Regions from separate parts of the Oceanisphaera sp. IT1-181 genome, predicted to be linked through region 1. Evidence: predicted binding sites of a transcription regulator. Region 1 holds the regulator's gene; the other holds the start of a gene.
The links. The regulator LexA, encoded in region 1, represses DNA repair genes until DNA is damaged. The targets are predictions, from matches to a motif close to ANCTGTNTNNNNANACAGNT.

Region 1 (3,365 bases):
CGACAGCTGCTTATCAAAACTTTGCATGGCGGTGCCCGTTTTACCGAACAGCACAATATGTAGGTGTGCCGCCTTGTCCTTTAAAATCAGCTCATTACCTTTAAGAGCGGGAAATGCTCCGGCAATGCCTTCGCCACTGGCTTGATGACAAGCAGCACAGGTGCGCTGATATACCTGCTCACCAAGCGTCATTAACTCAGCTTCTGTTAACTGTGCGGCCAGCTGCGCTTGCTCGGCAGCTTGGGCTTGGGCTTGCTTGGCTTGGGCGTTGGCCAGCCAAGTATCAAATTCGGCACCGGTTTTAGCTTCCACCACTATCGGCATAAAGCCATGGTCTTTGCCGCATAATTCCGCGCATTGACCACGGTAGATACCCGGCTCGTTAATGCGCGTCCAGGCTTCGTTAATAAAGCCGGGCACCGCATCTTTTTTGATGGCAAACGCCGGCACCCACCAAGAATGGATGACATCATCAGAGGTAATTAAAAAGCGGATTTTACGATCAGTGGGCAACACTAACGGCCAATCTACTTCCAGCAGATAGTTCTCGCCTTTAGCTACTTGGCCTTGAATTTGTTCGGGTAAAGTACCGATCCGACTATAAAAGCCGACATCTTTCTCAAAGTAGCTGTAATGCCACTTCCACTGAGAAGCCGTAACTTGCACCGTCAGATCTGATTGGCTGGCATCTTCCATGGCGATTAGGGTGTGAGTAGCCGGAATAGCCATGCTTACCAAGATAACGAAGGGGATCAGAGTCCAGATGATTTCTACTTTAGTACTTTCGTGAAACTGTGCGGCTTGTGCCCCTTTGGCTTTGCGATGATGAATGATGGCCCAAAACATAATGCCAAACACAATCACCCCAATCACCACACAGATCAGTAATATGGTCATGTGCAGGCCATACACTTTTTGGCTGATATCAGTCACGCCGGGGGTCATATTTAAACGAGTTTGTGCTCGTAGCGGCAGGGTTATAAGTAAAGAAAACAGCAGCAGAATCGACTTCACTACGCACCCCCAAGTTTCATCCTGAATATTGGCGTTCTGACGTTCTGTGATTATGCGAGTCGGCCTCGTACTCTTATGCAGTACTTGCAATGCCGACGTTAGGAGTAAGTAAAGCATAGCTGAGCGATATGTGCGGAATTTTTGTGCGAAGATAAAATAAGAACAGCATGCCGATGTTGGCTAAGCGCTCAAAGTAAGCCCCTGAACAGAGGCAGATATGGCTTGAGCGGGCGATAGGCTCAGCAATAGAGCAAAAAAAGCGTGAGCTAGCTTAAGCTAGTCTCACGCTAAAATATAAGGTGATTTTTTAAAAGTCTGAATTGCGGATCACGCCCACAGCTAAGCCTTCGATGATCAGCTCTTGGCTGCGCAAGTCAATTTCGATGGGGCTCAGCTCTTCGTTTTCCGGCAATAAGCTGACCTTATTACCCTTACGTTGAAAGCGCTTCACCGTCACCTCATCGTCTAAGCGCGCCACCACGACTTGGCCATTGCGCACTTCTTGCGTCTTATGTACCGCCAGTAGATCCCCATCCATGATGCCGATATTCTTCATGCTCATGCCTTGAACACGGAGCAAAAAGTCGGCGGCCGGATGAAACAGCGCGGGATCCAGCTGGTAATGACTTTCTATGTGCTGTTGCGCCAAAATTGGCTCGCCTGCGGCCACGCGGCCAATCAGTGGCAAGCCCGTTTCTTCTGGCTCATCTTCAATCAGACGAATCCCCCGAGACGTACCCGGCATCATGGTAATCACACCTTTTCTGGCCAACGCTTTAAGGTGTTCTTCGGCGGCATTCGCGGATTTAAACCCCAAGATACCGGCAATTTCGGCACGGGTCGGTGGCATACCGGTTTGCTGAATATGATCTTTAATAATGTCCAGTACCTGAGACTGGCGAAGCGTGAGCGCTTTCATAAGGCACCTGTTTTTATATACAGTTAACTGTCAGTATATCCAGTATGCGCAACAGAGCAAGCATAAAATCCTGCGCCCATGGCCTCAGCCTCAATCAGGCCATCATTCTCTGTTATCTGCGGCTAATCACCGCCTAAAGCAGGGTCAGTACTTAGAGCAACGTCAGTACTAGGCCGACAAACACCAGCATGCCCACATAGTTGTTATTCAAGAAAGCTCGAAAACAAGCCGCACGCTCTCGGTCGCGGATCAGTCGCTGTTGAAACACAAATAAGCCTGCCGCGCCTAATAAGCTCCAGTAAAAGAAGGCGCCTAAGGCAAACGATTGGCCGGCCGCCACCAAGAGCATCAGCGTCAGTAACTGCAATACGCCGACGATCAGCTTATCGCGGCGACCAAATAAGATGGCGGTGGATTTAACGCCAATTTGCAAGTCGTCATCCCTGTCCACCATGGCATACATGGTGTCGTAGGCGATGGTCCACGTTAGGTTGGCGGCAAATAACAGCCATAACCCTAGCGGCAAGCTGTTACTTTCTGCGGCAAATGCCATGGGAATGGCCCACGAAAAAGCAATGCCCAAAAACAGTTGCGGCAAGTGTGTGTAGCGTTTCATAAAAGGATACAGCGCCGCCCAGCCAAGGCCCGCCACCGACAGCAAAATGGTCAGTTTATTGGTGGTGAGCACCAGTAAGAAAGAAATCCCCACCAACAAGGAAAAAAAGCCGAGTGCTTGGCGCTCCGTAAGCTCACCCGTGACCAAGGGCCGCCCATTGGTACGCTTCACATGGCCATCAATATGGCGATCCGCATAATCATTGATCACGCACCCCGCCGAGCGCATCGAAAACACGCCCACGATAAACACTAACAGTAGCCACCAAGACGGGCGCCCGTCACCGGCAATCCATAAGGCCCATAAGGTCGGCCAAAGCAGTAACAGCGTACCTATGGGTTTATCGAGCCGAGCCAGTGCCATGTAGGCACGCCATTTAGGTCGAGGCGGGGTAGGCACATTGGGGTTAGGCCCAGCGGGTTTAGGTGAAGTGGAGATGCTGGTCATGAAATTTACTCTCTGTAAGAACGCGCGGCGGGCAAAAACAATTCGCTCACTAACACGCTCGCCTGGGGAATGGCCAGTACCGAGCGACGCGCCCACAGTGCTCGGCTGGTAGGTATATTAAGCGGAGAAGGATGAACTTGCTGTGCTAGCTGCTGCGACTCAAGTGCCGTCAACTGCGCAAACTCAAACTGACTGCGTATTAATTGGGGATGGTCGAACAATAATTCGCCCAAGGCTTTTGGCCCTAAGCCGCCGAGCGCAGGCACGGCTTGCAGCGCAGAATTAGAATACAGCGAGCTGGCATAAATCCAGGGTTGCTCATCGCATAACAGCAAGACTTCGCGACAATAGCCGTGAGTTTCACCTAAC
Region 2 (3,365 bases), 1.2 Mb from region 1:
CGCGCACTAAGGCCGATATTGAACACTGGGTAGCAGAAGATAACCCTGAGCCATTGGCGCATCAGGCTATTGTGGATCAAGTGATAGGGTTGCGAGTTTTTATAGAAGCGCGCTATACAAACCTAACGACTGAGCCTGAGGTGCAGCTCGGCAAGCGCAAAGTGAGCCATTATTTAGGCGCCGGTATCGTATTTTTGCCGATTGTTTTTGCTTGGCTGACGCTGCGTAAAGGCTACTCAAATTGGTTAAGAATAGGTGCGTTTATATGGTTAGGCGTCTTCTTATACTTCACTATGCCCAGCCCGAGAGAAGAGTTGCAGCCCGCCCCTTCCGTAACCGAAGCGCTGCCTGCCAGTGAAGCCCCCTCAAGCTCTTATCAACAAGAGCCAGAACAAGACTCAGAACCGCGAATCGCTCGCTAACTCATATTTCAGTCTGGCTTAAGTGACTTTCGGTAAGTCGCTAATACGGGTGGTGTAAGCCGGTGAAAGGTACTCACGTTTCATTTTCCAGTCGGTTTGAATGCCTTCGGCGGCGAGAAAAATGCGGCCCTTGCCACTGCGATTAATATTATCCATCGCCGCCATGAGTTGTTTACTACGCGGCTTAGGGCTTACTTCATCAAACAGGCTGGCTTGATAAGTGCCGGCGGGCCAAAAGTCGGTGAGCATAACGCCCGCTTTTTGGTAGCGATAACCGGGCCGCCAAATTTGCGTTAAACAATGCTGGGCGGCGTGCACTAACTCGCGGCTATCATTGCTGGGCACGTTCAAGACAGTGAGCGCCGAATTACTGTAATAAGTTTGATTGGGTGCAAACGGGCTGGTGCGCACAAATACCTGCACCAGTCGGCAATAGCTGTGTTGTAGGCGTAGCTTCTCTGCTGCCCGACAAGCATATTGGCTGACCGCTTGGCGCAGCGGCGCTAACTCGGTAATTTTCTCGCCAAAGCTGCGCGAGCTGATCAACTGCTGCTTGGGGCCAAGCCCTTCATCTAGCCCTAAACAACTCTCGCCATTCAGCTCACACACGGTGCGCTCCACCACCACCGAAAACTGGCGGCGGATCACCTTGCTATTGGCTTGGGCTAACTGCCAAGAGGTATGAATACCCATGGCATTCAGTTGCTTGGCCAAACGCCGGCCTATGCCCCAGACCTCTTCCACTGGCACTAACTGCAGTAGCTTTTTTTGCCGCACTGGTTCGGTCAGATCGACCACGCCCCCAGTGGCTGGCCAACGTTTGGCCGCGTAATTAGCCAGCTTGGCGAGTGTCTTGGTGGGTGCAATGCCTACGCCCACGTTAATGCCTACCCAGCGCGCCACCGTGCTTTGTAGCTCGGCACCAAACACGCTTAACGGCGTGAGACTTTGTATGCCGCTCACATCAATAAAGGCTTCATCAATGGAGTACACCTCGACTTTGGGCGAGAGCATTTCTAGCACTTGCATGACGCGGCTAGAAATATCTGCGTACAAGGCGTAATTGCTGGAGAACACCACGCCGCCCATGGCCTGATACTCATCTTTTATCTTAAAATACGGCACGCCCATTTTAATACCGAGCAGCTTTGCCTCAGCACTTCGCGCCACCACGCAGCCATCGTTATTAGAGAGCACCACTATGGGTCGGCCGAGTAAATCTGGCCTAAATAGCCGCTCGCAGGAGGCATAAAAGTTATTACAATCCACCAGCGCGAATACCGGTTTCATAGGGCTAACTTGCGTACTAAATTGGTGACCACGCCAAATACTTCGAGCGTGACGCCCTCGCCCGGTACGATAGGCGCGTAATCAGGATTAGCCGCCATCAGCCGAACGATGGGCCTTAACTCGAGTCGCTTACAGGTCATTTCGCCGTTCACGCTGGCAATCACAATCTGGCCATGGCGCGCCTCTACACTGCGATCCACCACTAATAAATCGCCGGGATAAATGCCAGCGTTGATCATGCTATCACCACTGGCCCGCACCAAATACGTGGCTGCGGGGTGGCGAATGCAATAATCGTTGAGGTCTATGCCCTGCTCTACATAATCTTGCGCCGGACTCGGAAATCCACAAGAAGCGCGATCCAGCAGCAACGGCAGTATTTGATGCATACCTTCTTCTATTTTCCCTAACAAAACAGCCATCTTAGTCACCTCACAACACTGTATATATAAACAGTGTATTTTTAGATAGTTCAGACCGCAAGTAAGGAATGCGCTTACGCGTTTCAGTGCGGATAAATGTGAGTGCGAGACTGCGCCAAGCTGTTAACCCATATCGATCAAGATGAGATCCAGATAGCACCAAAAGATGAAAGCCGCGTTCAAGTCGGCTAATATGCTGACTTTTTATACTTTTAAGGTCAGTTACTGACTAACTCGCAAGCAAGCGCTCTGCGTTAAGCGAACTCTTACGTATTACTGAGCTCTTATCAGTAAGTCATTCTTAAAAAAGGCAATATTTTGTTACGGACTACTCTTTATGCATCGCTGAGCCTCTCCTTATTACTCAGCAGCCCGCTCGCTCAGGCCCGCGCCTACGTGGATGGTCATCTGCACTACGTCGATTTTTTTCAAGAGTCTGAGGGCATGCCTGCATTGCTGAGCGCCATGGACGACGGTGATATTCGCCGTGCCGCCATTATGGGCATTCCGGTGGCGAAAATTTGGCAAGAAGATGAACCGCAAAAGCCTCGTTACTATGCGGGTGACGACGCCGCCATGTATTGGTATAGCGCCACTGATTTTGAGTTATTGCATGCCATTCAAGCGCTGGCGCCTGAGGATCAGCAGCGTTTTATTCCTTTTTTATCCGGCATTAACGCCACCGATAAAAATTCTGCCGCTCATTTGCGCCGTGCGCTTGAGCTTAACCCTGGCTTTTGGCAAGGCATTGGCGAAGTGTTTACTCGTCACGACGACGTCACCGCGCTGCTGCACGGCGATACGCCGCGCGCCAATAGCGAAGCCATGATGAAAATCTATAAGGTGGCAGCTGAGTTCAACTTGCCGGTGCTTATTCACAGCAACGTCACCTCAAAGCGTGAGCGTAACCCGCTGTATTTAGAAGAGCTGGAAGAGGCGGTCAGTAAAAATCCTGATGTTAAGTTTATTTGGGCCCATGCGGGTACCAGTAAAGAGCTGCATCGTCATCAAGATGAATTAGACTTTTTACGACCCTTACTCAAGCGCCTGTTGGCCGACTATGACAACTTAACCATAGATTTATCTTGGACGTTGCTAGAGCCCTACTTGCTCGATGAAAAAGGCAAGCCACGGCCGAAGTGGTTGGCATTGCTAACACAATACCCCACTCGCTTCGTACTCGGCAGTGATGTTGTGGGTCGCTTTGGCAACTTAGGCAAGACTATGCAAG

Region 2: the regulator LexA is predicted to act here: its motif matches at 2,151-2,170, upstream of umuD (translesion error-prone DNA polymerase V autoproteolytic subunit).

What each region holds. Positions count from the first base shown of each region.
Region 1 is NZ_CP136856.1:3,283,961-3,287,325, forward strand. Features, by position in the region: gene coxB (cytochrome c oxidase subunit II) at 1-1,014, opposite strand, end outside; gene lexA (transcriptional repressor LexA) at 1,322-1,933, opposite strand; gene ubiA (4-hydroxybenzoate octaprenyltransferase) at 2,085-2,912, opposite strand; gene R0134_RS14610 (chorismate--pyruvate lyase family protein) at 3,002-3,365, opposite strand, start outside.
Region 2 is NZ_CP136856.1:862,579-865,943, reverse strand. Features, by position in the region: gene R0134_RS03950 (hypothetical protein) at 1-422, shown strand, start outside; gene umuC (translesion error-prone DNA polymerase V subunit UmuC) at 441-1,712, opposite strand; gene umuD (translesion error-prone DNA polymerase V autoproteolytic subunit) at 1,709-2,134, opposite strand; gene R0134_RS03935 (amidohydrolase family protein) at 2,453-3,365, shown strand, end outside.